Sphaerisporangium rubeum: one gene and its partner. The protein of the gene in region 2 interacts with the protein of the main gene of each other region in a pairwise test. Links are inferred from orthologs where the notes say so. Each region holds a gene or a part of one and is shown on either strand. Other genes may lie near its edges.

Region 1 (7,330 bases), 2.4 Mb from region 2 along the record:
GGTCCCGGCGCTCTCCGACTTGACGGGCTCTGACCCGGTGCTCTCCGACTTGGCGGCTTCTGACTCGGCGGACTCTGACTCGGCGCTCGCCGACCCGACGCTCCCCGGCCTGGCGGTCTCCGGCCTGCCGCTCGCCGGGCTGGCGGTCTCCGGACCGATGCTCGCCGACTTCGCGGGCTCCGACTTGGCAGGCTCCGACTTGGCGCTCTCCGGCTTGGCAGGCTCCGGCTTGGAGATTCTCTCTCTGCTCGGCTCCGCCGATGAAGTCTCCGCCTTGACCGGGTCCGTTCCGGAGGTCTGCGGCTTGGCGGGCCTGCCTGCGGGGTCTTGCGGTGTGGCGGGCCTGGACCCAGGAGGCTTCGCCTTGACCGGCTCCGTCCCGGACCTGGTGGGCTCAGAGCCGGTCCTCGTGGGCTCCGGGCCGGTGACGTCGGGCTTGGCGCGCTGACCTTCGGGGGCGAAAGCCTTGGCGGGTCCCGTCGTGGAGGCCTCCGCCTTGGCGGGGTTCGCGCCGGAGTCAGGTCGCGCCGGCTTCGTCTCGCCTGGCCCGGTCCTGGCGGCCGGAGACGTGGCCCCGGCTTCGGCGGGCCGGCCGCCGGCCTGCTCGGTACCGGCCGGGGCACCGGGGGTGGTCTTCCTCGGGGAATCCGCCGCACGGGTCTCATCGGTGGCCCGATCGCGCTCGGGTGACCGGGTCTCGCGCTCGCCGTCCGGGACGGCGGGAGCGGGCTGTGCGGCCGTGCCGGGGCGCTTGAAGGCCTCGAAGGGGCTGACCGCCTCGGGGAGCACCACGGGCTTCGACGGGACGACCGGCGGGGTGCCGGTGCCGCCGGGTGGCGTGGACCCGGTGGAGGCGGACCTTCCGGTGAACCATGTGTCGGCCGTGCGACCCGAGGAGCCGGATCCGGTGCGCGGCAGCCGTCCGGCCACGGTGGCGTCGGACGACCGGTCGGCGTCAGTGGGACGTTCCACGTCCCCAGAGGGCCGCCGTCCCTCCGCGGACCGTTCCGCGTCCCACGGCCGTACCGCCTCTCCGGGCCGTGCGGAGTCCCCGGGCTTCGCCGCGTCGCGCGGTCGTACCGCCTCCGTGGATCGTGCGGGGTCCGCCGACCGTTCCGCGTCCCGCGGCCAGACCGCCTCCCCAGGCCGTGCCGGATCCCGGTGGCGATCAGTCTCTCCGGGCCGCGCGGGGTCGCCGGACCGGGACGTGGCTCCGGATCGCGCGGGGTCGCCGGACCGGGACGTGGAGGCGGGTCGCGTGGGGTCGGCAGGTCGTGCGGGACGCTCGGGCCGTTCGCCGGCCGGCGGTCGTCTGTCGTCCTGCGTGCGCCTGAAGTCCTCCGGTCGTCCTGGCTCCCTGGACCATGCCGGGGTCTCGGGCCGGGACGGGGAGGCGGGTCGTCTCAGGGGGTCGGACGGGTCCGCGTCCGTGTGGTCTCTCTCGTCCGGCCGGTTAGGCACCGGCGGTCGAGAAGAGGCGGGACGGGGGGTGGCGGGTGAAACTTTCAGGGGGCCGGTCGTCGCCGGGGGGAGGGCCGGGGGGTCGGCGGGAGGCAGGGACGGGTGGGGTGCGGCGGGGAGAGCGCGGGAGGACGGGGGGGACGGGGACGCGGTGCGGGCCGTCTCGGGGACGGAACGGACGGTGGCACCGGGGGATGGCGGACGGGCCGAGGGGTCGGCCGTGGTCGCCGGGAGGCAGGTGGTGCAGGCGGAGAAGCCTTCCTCGCGCGCCTCCTCGTACGTCAGCTCCTCGTGCTCACGCCCCGCGAGCTGGCGGCACCCGGGCAGGTGGAAACGCCTGCGGCCGGGGATGACGAGCACGATGGTGTCGGGGGACGGCCGTGCGCCGGCGGGCGGTCGTGGCCCGCCGGAGGCGGCGAAGGCCCCGGTCGGACCCTGCGCGGCGGTGGTTCGCGCCGTGGCGGGGTGGGCCGCCGCAGGCGTGGACACCGGCCGGGTCAGGGTGGGGGATGCACCACGAGCGGGAGCGGCCGCGCCGGCCATGGCTCCGGGTCTCGCCATCGTGCCGGCACCGGCACCGACCGGCGGCATCGGCGGCGCCATGGCCGCCTTCCCACCGCCGGAGGGGAACAGGTGATGGCGTCGCAGCAGTGCCCCGATCATCAGGAAGACCGCGGACAGCACGCTGACCACGATCGACCACATGACCAGGACCGCTGTTCCGGTCACCACGCCCGCGACCAGGAGGCCGAAGGCGAGGACCACCAGAATGGCGCTGAGGTAGATCACGGAGAACTCCCAGTCGCGGGTCGGCGTAAACCCTTGACCTTTACCTTAACGCCGGTCGGTGTGCGGAGCGTCAACCGGGAAGGCACCGGAGTGCGGCGCCGGCTCGGGAGCGCCGAACGGGTTGCTCTGGCCACCCTGGATCTGCTGGGGGCCACCAGGCGCGCCGGCGTGGGACATGGCGGGGGCGCCACCCATCTGGCCGCCGACCACGGGGAACCCGCCGCTGCCCTCGGCCGCGACGTTCAGCTCGGCGAGCTGGTTCTCCAGGTAGAGCTTCAACCGGCTGCGGTACTCACGCTCGAAGCTGCGCAACTCGTCGACCTTGCGCTCCAGCTCGTCGCGGGTCTGCACGAGGGAACCCATCGCCTGGCGGTGCCGCTCCTGCGCGTCACGCTCCAGCGTCTCGGCGCGGCCGCGCGCGTCGCCGATGATCTGCTCGGCCTGGCGGCGTGCCTTGCCGAGGATCTCGTCGGCCTCGCGGCGCGCACGGGTGACCGTCTCGTCGGCCTCGCGGCGCGCGTCGGCGATGGCCTGGTCGGCGGTCTGCTGTGCGAGCGCGAGCACGCGGGCCGCGGTGTCCATGTTGTCCTCGGCGGGAGGCATCCCCATCCCGACCGGCACCGGCTCGGGCCTGATCGGCTCCGGCTGCTTCATGGGCTCCGGCTGCGGCATCATCATCTCGGGCTTGGGCTCGGCGACCGGCGCGGGGGCCATCGCCATGCCCATGCCACCGGGGACCTTGCCGCGCAGGCACTCGGTCAGCTTGGCACGCAGTTCCTCGTTCTCCTGGATGAGGCGGTCCAGCTCGGCCTCAACCTCATCGAGGAAGGCGTCGACCTCTTCCTCGTCGTACCCCGGCCGCAGCCGGGTGGTACTGAATTGCTTGTTCCGCACATCAGCGGGCGTCAGCGGCATTTCGGTCTCCTTGGCGCGCTCGGAGTCGGTCCGACAGGACGGTACCCGATCTAACGAAGCACGGACACAATGTTGATCATGAGCAAGACCACAATGAACAGCACTGTGAAGCTCAGGTCAAAGGCCACCGTACCCAACCGGAGCGGGGGAATGAAACGGCGGAGGAACTTGAGAGGCGGATCGGTCACCGTGTACGTGGCCTCCGCGAGCACCAGGACGACCCCGGTGGGGTGCCAGGAGCGCGCGAACGCCTGCACGGTCTCAAAGATCATCCTGCCGATCAGCAGGACGAGGTAGATCGCGAGGATCCCGACGAGGATGTCACTAATGATCCCCACGGTCGTGCCCCGCCTCCCCACCGACGTGCCTGCCACGGTCCGAGCGGGCCAGGTGTGGCCGTTCACTGTTCATAGGTGGAACTCTAGCTCTGGTTGAAGAACCCGCGTTCCGCGATTCGGGCCTTGTCCTCGGCGGTCACCTCGACATTGGCAGGGGACAACAGGAACACCTTGTTGGTAACACGTTCAATGCTGCCATGTAGGCCAAAGACCAGACCTGCCGCGAAATCGACCAGCCGCTTCGCGTCGCTGTCGACCATCTCTGTCAGATTCATGATGACAGGGGTGCCTTCGCGGAAGTGCTCCCCGATCGTGCGGGCCTCGTTGTACGTGCGAGGGTGAAGTGTCGTGATCCGCGCCAGATCGGTCGTACGGCGCTCGACGACGGGCACCCCCGACCGGGGGGCGGGCACCGGGCTCTCGGGCTCCTCAAGGCCCTCCTGCGGCGCGCCGGTGCCGCGCTCGTCGCGGCGGCGGTCGGCGTAGTCGTCGGGATAATCGTCCTCGTCGGCGTAACCGCCGTAGTCGGGGTAGCGGTCGTCCTCCACGAGACCGAGGTAGACCGCCATCTTGCGCATCGCGCCGGCCATCGCTCCGTCGTCCTCCTGCTCATGGTCGCCGCACCCAAGGCAACCTAAGGCACCGCTGTCGACCTCTGCTCGGATACATGGACATCAAGGTCCACTCGGGGGGACATTACCTGACGAAGGGCGTCCGGCGGCCGAGCAACGCCGTACCGACCCGCACGTGTGTCGCGCCGTGTGCGACGGCCTCCGCCAGATCTCCGCTCATTCCGGCGGAAATCATCGACGCTCGTGGATGCGCCGCGCGCAGGGCCTCCGCCACCTCGCGCAGGCGCGCGAACGCCGGGGCCGGGCTCGTGCCGAGCGGTGCCACCGCCATGACGCCGCCGAGCACGAGTCCCTCCTGCTCGGCGACGGCGTCCGCCACGGCGGGGACGCCGTCCGGTGTGACGCCGCCGCGTCCGGGGTCGTCGTCCAGTGCCACCTGGACCAGGCAGGTGACCAGCCGTCCCGCGGCCACGGCCCCCCGGCCGAGCGCGGCGGCGAGCCTCGGCCGGTCCACCGAGTGGATCACGTCGGCGTAGGACGCCACGGAACGGGCCTTGTTGGTCTGGAGCTGACCGACGAAGTGCCACCGCACCGGCAGGCCGGCGCAGTCGCGCGCCTTGGCGGCGGCCTCCTGGTCGCGGTTCTCCCCGATGTCGCGCACCCCGAGCCCGCTGAGGATCCGGATGTCGGACACCGGGTAGGTCTTGGTCACCGCGACGAGCGTGACCTCCTCGCGTGGCCGGCCGGCGGCGGCGCACGCCTCGGCGATCCGCCGCTCCACCTGTGCCAGGCCCGCCGCGATCTCCTCGCGCCGCGCGGTGCTCACATCGGTCATGTACGGCCCGCCCGCTCCGTGATCTCGCCATGGCTCATAGCGGGCCCAGCGTAACGGGACCGCCGCGTGGCCCGGGTGGGGGGAGTGCTCACGGCGCCGGCGTCACGACCGGTGTCACTTGAGGAAGTCGGGAACGTCCAGTTCCTCTTCCTGGTCCTCGAACACGACCTGGCGGCGCCGGTTGGGGTCGGTGACGCGGGAGGTGATGGGAGTGGGGGGCTCGGGGGTGGGCCGCGGGATGGTCAGCGGCGCCTGGTCGTCGTCGGCGTCGCGCGCCACCGCCGTCTCACGCGGCGTGACCGGATCGGCCGCGGCCGCCGAGGGCTGCTGCGCCGGCGGCGCCGGTGTGGCGGACTGCGCGGACGCCGGCGGGAACGGACGCACGGGGGCCGGTCGCTGCTCGGCGCGGGAGGGCTCGGCGCGCGGAGGCTCGGGCCGGGACTCGGGCCGGGACTCGGTGCGCGCGGGCTCGGCCCGCGGCGCGGTGAACGACGACGGACGGGGCTGCGGCGCCGCCGGCGCGGACTGCGTGCCCGCGGCCGTGGCCGTGCCGGCCGTCCCCTGTGCCTGCGAGCCGGCCGCCGGACGGGAGGCGGGCTGTGGCCGGGAGACCGGCTGCGCCGGCGCCGGTTTCTCGTCGGGCTCGTCGAACCCGGCGGCGATCACGGTGACGCGGACCTCGTCGCCGAGCGCGTCGTCGATGACCGTGCCGAAGATGATGTTGGCGTCGGAGGCCGCGGCGTTGGACACGAGCTGGGCCGCCTCGTTGATCTCGAAGAGGCCGAGGTCGGACCCGCCGGCGATGGACAGCAGCACGCCGTGCGCGCCGTCGATGCTGGCCTCCAGCAGCGGGCTGGACACCGCCATCTCGGCGGCGGCCACCGACCGGTCGTCCCCGCGCGCGTGCCCGATGCCCATCAGCGCCGACCCGGCGCCGGACATCACGGACTTCACGTCGGCGAAGTCGAGGTTGATCAGACCCGGCGTGGTGATGAGGTCGGTGATGCCCTGCACACCGGACAGCAGCACCTGGTCGGCCGCCTTGAACGCGTCGAGCACGCTCACCTGGCGGTCGGAGATGGACAGCAGCCGGTCGTTGGGGATGACGATCAGGGTGTCGACCTCGTCGCGCAACGTCTCGATGCCGGCCTCGGCCTGCATGGCCCTGCGCCGTCCCTCGAAGCTGAACGGCCGGGTGACGACTCCTATGGTCAGCGCGCCGAGCGATCGCGCGATGTTGGCGACCACAGGCGCGCCGCCTGTGCCGGTGCCGCCGCCCTCGCCCGCCGTGACGAACACCATGTCGGCGCCCTTGATGACCTCTTCGATCTCCTCACGGTGGTCCTCGGCGGCCTTGCGGCCGACCTCGGGGTTGGCCCCCGCACCGAGACCCCGGGTGAGCTCGCGGCCCACGTCCAGTTTGACGTCGGCGTCACTCATCAGCAGCGCCTGGGCGTCGGTGTTGATGGCGATGAACTCGACGCCCTTGAGTCCCTCCTCGATCATCCGGTTCACGGCGTTCACTCCGCCGCCGCCGATGCCGACGACCTTGATGACCGCGAGGTAGTTCTGCGGTGCTGCCACGACGAGGGGCCTTTCCGCTCGTTTACTTGCTTCTACTTGCATTACGTGAAGCCCGGAAGTCGCCGGGCCTTATTGTTTAACTCTCACCCTCAAGTTGAGATTTAGAGTTATGTCAACCTGAGGAATGATACGGACAGTAGGGTTGCCCCTCCCCCAGGGTCAACTCACCGCGCCGCAAGCACGTCCGGCGTGTCCCTTTCGCTCCTGAGTGGCATGGCGCACCGGTGAGCGGAGCGGGCCCGCGCGGAGCGGCGGGCCACGTCACTTCACCGTCACCACGTCCGGTGTGCTCACGTCGTAGGCGTCACCGGGGCGTTGCAGCAGCGCGAGCGCGACGCGCGCCTTGTCGCGGGTACGTCCCGCGTCACCCCACATGATCGTACGGCCGTCGGCCAGCCGGAGGGAAACATCACGGCCCGTCGTGGCGCGCACTTCCCGCACCCGCCGCGACAGCTCCCACGGCAGCCCGCGCACCACGGCCAGCGCCGCCATGGTGGCGGGGTCGTCGGCGGCGAACCTGCCGACCCGCAGCAGCGGCAGCCCCACCGGGACGGCCTCCCTGGTCTCGATCACCATCGCGTGCCGGTCGACCACGGCCGCGCCGCCGGCCACCGGCACCGCGGCCAGCGGCCGCCGCTCGTCGACCTTGATGCGCAAGGTGCCCGGCCAGACCCGCTCGACCGCCGCCGCTTCCACCTGGCGCAGCGCCGCGACCCGCCGCCGCACCCCTTCGACGTCCACGGCCGCCAGCGGCTGGCGGGACGGCACGGCGGCGGCGCTGCGCACCGCCTCCGCCGACAGGGTCTGGTTGCCCGACACCGCGACCTGGCGCACGC
Region 2 (7,149 bases):
CGCCTTGGCGATCCGCGGGCTGCGCAACCTGCCGTCCCCGACGAGCGCGGCGTACGCCACGGCAAGCTGCAGCGGTGTGACCAGCACGTCCCCCTGGCCGATGGACAGGTTGGCCGCCTCGGCGGCGTGCCACTCGAAACCCTCCAGGCAGTTCTCGTTGGCCAGCCGCTTGAGGTAGGCGGCCCGGCCCGGGTCCTTCTTGGCCACCTCGGGGTAGCCGGTCCTGGCGCGCAGGCAGCTCAGGTCCTTGGTGGCCTTCCACTGCTCCTTCTTCCAGTTCCTGCCGGGGATGCGGCCGGGCACCTCCCCCGGCAGGTCGATGCCGGTGCGCCTGCCGAAGCCGTACGCCTTGGCGGTGTTGGTCATCGGCTCCTTGGGATGGGGGACCGGTTTGTCGCCGCCGTCGCGTTTCCACATCTCGTACGCCGCGCGGTAGAAGATCGTGTCGCAGGACTTCACCAGCGCGGTGTGGAGGTTCATGGGGCCGAGGCCGATGCCGTGGAAGTTGTGGAACGACGTCCCCGCGACGTCGTAGGCGCCGGGGCAGTCGTAGGTGCCCTTCAGCGGGTAGCCGTCCCTGACCATCGCCGACACCGACGAGATCTTGAAGGTCGAGCCGGGTGCGTACTGGCCGTGCGTGGCGCGCGAGATCAGCGGCAGGCCGGCCTTCTCCGACAGCAGACTCCGGTACTCCTTCTCGGAGATGCCGCCGGCCCACACCGCCGGGTCGTACGTCGGCATGCTGCCGAGCGCGATGACGCCGCCGGTCCGCACGTCCAGCACGACAGCGGCGGCGCCGTCGGCCTTCGGCGCGTTCTTCATCGCGTGGGCCAGCGCCTGGTCGACGGCCCTCTGCACACCGGTGTCCATGTGGGTGATCAAGATGGCGCCGGGGACCGGGGAGGTCTGGCGCTCGACCCCGAGCACCTTGCCCATGCGGTCCACCTGCACGCGGCGCAGGCCGGAGGAGCCACGCAACTCCTCGTCGTACACGTACTCCAGGCCGTCGCGGCCGACGAGGTCCACACCGGAGAAGTTGGCCTTCAGCGTGGAGCGCTTCTTCAGCTCCTCCTCGGTGACCGGCTGAAGGTAGCCGAGCGTCTGCGAGGCTCCGGCGCCGAGGGGGTACTCCCGGACGGCCTGCACCTCGGCGTGCACACCGGGGAAGTCCTCCTGGCGCTCCAGGATCTGCAGGGCCTGGCGGGTGGACACCTTGTCGTCGATGGGGATCGGCGAGTACAACGACCCCGGCCAGCAGGGACGGGTCACGTGCGGGCCGCAGGGACGTATGCGCTGGCGCAGCTCCTTGACCGGACGGCCGAGCACCGTGGCGAGACGTCCGAGCACGGCGGCGCCGCCGTCACGCATGCGTTCGAGCTCGGCGCGGTCCACCGACACCACCAGCGCGGAACGGTTGCGCACCAGGGGACGGCCTCTGGCGTCCAGGATCGGGCCGCGGACCGCCGGGACGATCACATCCCTGGTGCGGGTCTCGGTGGCCGCGGCGACGAACTGCGGTCCGCGCACCACCTGCACCTGCCACAGGCGCAGCCCCAGCACCACCAGCAGGGTGATCACCAGGAACTGCAGCACCACCAGCCTGGCGCGTACCCGGTTCACACCCGCCTCCGCACCGGGTAGGCCCCGGTCGGCACGGACCGGCGTCTCGGCCGCTCCCCCGCGCGCCGCGACACCACCCAGAAGCCCGCCGCCACGATCGCCAGGTCGTACACCACCATCGACGGCCAGTCCTCAAGCGGCGCGGGCCAGTCGACCCGTGGGTCGCCGAGCAACCCGCCGACGCCGGCCGCGAGCAACGGCGCCGCCATCACCGCCACGATCACCGTCGCCGCCAGCGCGCCGCGGGCCCGCTCCCCCGCGCGGCCCACCGCGAACCCCACCAGGCAGAACACCAGCGCGTACTGCCCCATCACGTGCGCCGCGGGAGGCAGCACGTCGGCGACCGCCCCGGTGAGGAAACCGATCAGCGCGCCGGCCGCCGCGCTCCGCACGGCCGCCAGCGCCACCACGCCGAGCAGGACGAGATCAGGCCCGCCACCACCGGGGAACGCGAACCTGTTGATCACGCTCACCTGCACGACCATGACCGCCGGCACCAGCAGGACCGCCGCGACCCCCCTCATGACCGCACCCCTCTCGCTCGCTCATTCCCGCTCACCGTCCCGGCCCCGGCCGTCGCCGGCGGCGCCTTCGCCGTCGCCGGGAGGCGCGTTGCCGCGTTCGCCGGGAGCGACGACCTCGCCGTCACCCGGGGTGGTGTCGCGACGGCGGGGACGCCGTTCCTCCGGTGGGCCGGACGGGTCGGCGCGCCGGCCCACCGCCGGTGGCGGCCCTGACGGCGGTGGCGCGGGGGTCGGGGACGGGGCCTCGGCACGAGCGGGTCTCCGCGCCGGCGCCGGTGGCAGCAGAGCGTCGCGGGGATCGCGAGCAGGGGCCTGGACGACGACCCCGACCACGTCGAGAGCGCCGAAGTCCACGAACGGCGTGGCGTAGGCGACGCGGGTCAGCTCGCCAGGCGTCGGCTCGACCCGCTCGATCGTGCCGATCGGCAGGCCCGGCACGTACGGCGTGCCGCGCTCGGAACCGAAGGTCACGATGCGGCTGCCGGTGGTCAGGGACGACACCGCGTCCAGCAGGCGGAACCGCACGAACCGGCCGTCGGCCGACGGGCCGAGCCCCGAGACCAGACCCACCTTGTTGCCCTGCTCCACCCGTGCCCCCACCGATGACGCCGGGTCGGTGAGCAGCACCACGGTCGAGGTGGACGGGCCCGCGCGCACCACACGGCCCACCAGCCCGTCGCCGTTCAGCACGGTCATCTCGGCCCGCACACCGTCCACCGAACCGGCGTCGATCTCGACGGTGTCCTCGAACCCCGGCACCCCGCGCCGCGCGATCACCTCGGCCGGCACCACGCGGAACCTGCCGAGGCCCGACAGGCCGAGCATCGCCGACAGCTCGGCCGACCGGCGGCGGTCCAGGCCCCGCGCGGTCAGCTCACCACGCAACCTGGCGTTCTCGGCGCGCAGCCGCGCGATGCGGCGCTCGGCGTCCGGCGCCGAGGCGAACGTCGAGACGAACTCGCCGACCGGCCGCGCGACCGCCGTACCCGCCTGCTCGGCCCAGCCGAACACCGACGCGCCGGCCGAACGGAACGGATCGAACAGCGAATCACCCCGCTGCCGGTGGTCGATCGTGATCAGGACGAGTGACGCGGCCAGCAGCAGGCCAAGGGTGGTCCGCGCACGGCGGGTGTCCCTCATCGGGGTCGTCGCTTCCTCGGCGCGCCGGTCAATGTCTCGGTTCCGGCACCAGCACCTGCTGCAGCACCTCGAACTCCTCGACACACTTGCCCGAGCCGAGCGCCACCGAGTCCAGAGCGTTCTCCACCAGATGGATCGGCATGCCGGTCTCGTCACGCAGACGGTCGTCCATGCCGCGCAGCAGCGCACCGCCGCCGGTCAGCGCGACACCTCGGTCCATCAGGTCGCCGGACAGCTCGGGAGGACACTTGTCCAAAGTGGTCTTCACCGCGTCGATGATCAGCTTGAGCGGCTCCTCGGTGGCGCGGCGGATCTCGTCCGCCGAGACCACCACGGTCTTCGGCAGGCCGCTGACGAGGTCACGGCCCCGGATCTCGGCGTGGCGGTCGTCACCGGTGGAGCACGCCGAGCCGATGGCGATCTTGATTTCCTCGGCGGTGCGCTCCCCGAGCATCAGGGAGTACTCCTTCTTGGCGAACGCCATGATCGCGTGGTCCAGCTCGTCACCACCCACCCTGATGGACTGGCTGGTCACGATGCCACCCATCGAGATGATCGCCACCTCGGTGGTGCCGCCGCCGATGTCGACCACCATGTTGCCCGTCGGCTCGTGCACCGGCAGCCGCGCGCCGATCGCCGCCGCCATCGGCTCCTCGATGATGTACACCCGCCGCGCACCCGCCTGGTAACCGGCTTCCTTCACCGCGCGCTGCTCCACGCCGGTGATGCCGCTCGGCACCGCCACGATGATGCGAGGCTTCGCGAAGTGACGCCGCTTGTGCACCCGCTGGATGAAATAGCGCAGCATGCGCTCGGTCACGTCGAAGTCGGCGATCACGCCGTCCTTGAGCGGACGGATCGCCACGATGTTCCCAGGCGTCCGGCCAATCATCCTCTTGGCCTCGATGCCAACCGCGACGATCTTGCCCGTGGTGGTGTTGATGGCCACCACCGACGGCTCGTTGAGCACGATGCCGCGCCCGCGCACGTAGACCAACGTGTTGGCCGTGCCCAGGTCGACGGCCATGTCACGGCCGAGGAACGCCAGCTTGCTGCCCATGGGGAAGGAAACCTTCCTTCAGGTGAGTCGCGAGAGATTACGATTCGCATTCGAATCGTAACGTGACGTACCCACTCCTGAGGGCAACGAGCCGCCAGCCCGGGGAAAATCTTGCCCCACCCGACACTCAAACCCACCCGCACAACCGGGCCCTGAACGATCGCTTCCCCGCCTCCACCAGCGAAAACGCCGCCGTCTCCCGCTGGCGTCACCGTGTCACGCCACCCCGGGACGACCGGACGAACACCGTGCCGGCGAAGCCCCACGACGCCTGGAAGGCCGGGCGAACACAGCACGCGGCCCCGGGTGCGTCAGCACACCGGGGCCGTCGTGGAATCGCTCAGAAGCGGTCCGGAAAGAAGATCTTGATCTCGCGCGCGGCGGACTCGGGCGAGTCGGAGCCGTGGACGACGTTCTCGCCGATCTCCAGCGCGTGGTCGCCGCGGATGGTGCCGGGAGCGGACTTCACCGGGTCGGTGGCCCCGGCCAGCGCACGGAACGCCTCGATCGCGCGCGGGCCCTCCAGGACCAGGGCCACCAGCGGGCCGGAGGTGATGAACGACACGAGCTCCCCGAAGAACGGCCTCTCGGAGTGCTCGGCGTAGTGCGCCTTGGCGGTCTCCGCGTCCAGTGTGCGCAGCTCCAGGGCGACGACCTTGAGGCCCTTGCGCTCGACTCGGGCGATCACGTCCCCGATGAGCCCACGGCGGACACCGTCGGGCTTGATCAGGACAAGCGTGCGCTCGGACACGAGAATCTCCTTAAGTCAACTGATCGCCACCCCGGCAGGGGCCCACGGCGAAAGGGGAAGCCTGCCCGCAGCCTACCGGCCCCCGCCGCCTACCCCATCCTCATGTCCACGAGGGTCTGCGTGCGGGTCCTCCCCGCCGGCAGGCGACGAACCGGGAGGGACGGCCGGGAACGCGACCGTGTCCCCGGCGCGCGCGATGTGCGCGCCGGCGGTGGAGGAGGGGATGGGGTCCGGGGACGGAGGCGCCGGCCGGGGGGCCGGGTCGCGGCGGCGCAGAAGAGCGCCGAGCACCAGGATGGCCACGACGACGAAACCCGCGACCAGAGCCCAGACGTGCAAGGCGCCGACGAAACCGTCCACCATGGCCTGGGACGTGACCGTGCCGGAGGCGCTGATCGCGCGCAGCCACCCCACCTGGATGCCGGTGCCGAGCAGGAAGCCACTGAGCACGGCGGGGAAGCACAACGACAGGCCGAACAGCCCCGCATGAGGGCCCGCGAGCAGCACGGCGGCACTCACCGCGACCGCGGCCCCGGCGGCCAGCAGCACCAGCGGCACGACCAGCGGGAGCCCGGTCGCCGACGGCACGAGCAGCCGTATGCCGCACAACCCGGCGACCACCGCGACCAGCCCGGCCGCCACGAGCCTCGCCACCGGCCCGTCCACCGCACGGCTCTGCGCGCCGCCATCGGCTCCGAGGCCGGACGCCGTGCCGTCCAGCGGCACCGGGTCGTCACCGACATCCCGGTGTGACGGCCCGCTCGCGGACGACCGCGCCGCGGCGGCGCCTTCGAGCGCCGCGGGGCCGGGAAACTTCGCGGACGGATCGACCGCGCCGGTCGACGTGACGGCGACACGGGAGCGTGCCGTGATGAAGCGGACAGCGGCAAAGGCGGCGGCGAACGCCGCGAGCGCGGCCAAGGCGAACGCGGCCCACAGCCCGGACAGCCCCGGCCCGCCGAGACCACCGAGCTCGACGTAGGTCACCTGGGCCGCGGTGGGCAGCACGACCAGGCCGACGGCGATCATGACAAGAGCGGCCATGCGCTCCTCGGAGCCCCCGGCCTGCCGTACGCACGCCATGGCGGGCAGCGAGACGACGGCGACGGCGGCCGCCACCAGGATCAGCTCGGACGGCCAGTTGAAGGTCGTGCCGACCGCCAGCGCCGCGACCCCCGCCGACGGCCCGGCCGTGAGCACCAGAGCCCTCCGTCCCGCCGCCGGCCACCGGATGGCCGCCGAGGACCCGGCCTCACCGCGACGCGACACCGCCAGATGGACGGCGGCGACGGCGAGCGCCACACCGGTCAGCAGTGGGTACGGCTGGAGCGTCACGCGCCACGACGTCACGTCGGCCAGCGGCCACAACGCCAGCGCCTGCGCCGCGAGCAGGCTCGCGCACAACGCCGCGGCCCACAGCGGCACCAGGACGCGCCGCGCGGCCCGAGGCCGCTCCCACGCCGCCGCGAACGTCGCGGGGACGAGGAGCCCCGCGCCGGCGCCGTGCATGGCACGCAGGGCCCCCACCTCGAACGCCGAGCCGGCGAAGCCACCGGCGAGGTCGGCCGCGGCCAGCATCGCGAGACCGGCGAGCACCAGCGGCGCGGGACGGAACCGGCGCAGCGCGGCGCCGGCCAGCGGCACGACGCACAACATGACAGGAAGGGCGAGCCCATGGGCCCGCAGGATGCCGACCCCCGCGAGGCCCGGAGGCAGCAGGGCGGACACCACGGAGATCGTGTTGGGGATGGCGACGATCGCCAAGGGGAGCCCGATGACGGCCAGCAGACCGACGACCACGTCGGCCGCGAACGGCAGGCGATTGACCCTGGCGAACCCGGCGAGCCTCGCCGCCGGCACTGATGGAGCGGGGGGAACGGCCATACCAGCCGACTTTAGCGCTAAGTCACGCCCTCGACACGACGAGCGACGAATATCGCGGTAATCCACAACGCGGCGAAGATCACTCCCAGGAAGAACATGATCGGCACAAGGAACCCGGTGGCGATCGCCAGCACCTGCAGAACGCTCCCCGCCACATACGCGAACGGCCG

What was found.
Region 1: the proteins of BJ992_RS09290 (region 2) and ftsZ interact in binary tests that used the Escherichia coli proteins (3 or more experiments, as listed by UniProt). The link is inferred for Sphaerisporangium rubeum from one-to-one orthologs.

The regions. Positions count from the first base shown.
Region 1 is NZ_JACHIU010000001.1:4,576,913-4,584,242, forward strand. The notes cover bases 4,260-7,197. They hold ftsZ (cell division protein FtsZ), read right to left. Parts: upstream 6,495-7,197; coding sequence 5,025-6,494; downstream 4,260-5,024. Other genes in these bases: BJ992_RS19660 (YggS family pyridoxal phosphate-dependent enzyme), read right to left, coding at 4,260-4,910; BJ992_RS19670 (cell division protein FtsQ/DivIB), read right to left, coding at 6,756-7,197. Outside these bases: BJ992_RS19640 (hypothetical protein), read right to left, coding at 1-2,250; BJ992_RS19645 (DivIVA domain-containing protein), read right to left, coding at 2,296-3,165; BJ992_RS19650 (YggT family protein), read right to left, coding at 3,216-3,503; BJ992_RS19655 (cell division protein SepF), read right to left, coding at 3,587-4,093; more of BJ992_RS19660, read right to left, coding at 4,200-4,259; more of BJ992_RS19670, read right to left, coding at 7,198-7,330. UniProt on the Escherichia coli protein: Essential cell division protein that forms a contractile ring structure (Z ring) at the future cell division site. The regulation of the ring assembly controls the timing and the location of cell division.
Region 2 is NZ_JACHIU010000001.1:2,165,951-2,173,099, reverse strand. Bases 2,329-5,085 are described here. They hold BJ992_RS09290 (rod shape-determining protein), read right to left. Parts: upstream 4,345-5,085; coding sequence 3,313-4,344; downstream 2,329-3,312. Other genes in these bases: ndk (nucleoside-diphosphate kinase), read right to left, coding at 4,685-5,085; mreC (rod shape-determining protein MreC), read right to left, coding at 2,329-3,284. Also shown: mrdA (penicillin-binding protein 2), read right to left, coding at 1-1,620; rod shape-determining protein MreD, read right to left, coding at 1,617-2,144; more of mreC, read right to left, coding at 2,166-2,328; more of ndk, read right to left, coding at 5,086-5,095; BJ992_RS09280 (hypothetical protein), read right to left, coding at 5,168-6,979; BJ992_RS09275 (DUF4233 domain-containing protein), read right to left, coding at 6,997-7,149. UniProt on the Escherichia coli protein: Forms membrane-associated dynamic filaments that are essential for cell shape determination. Acts by regulating cell wall synthesis and cell elongation, and thus cell shape.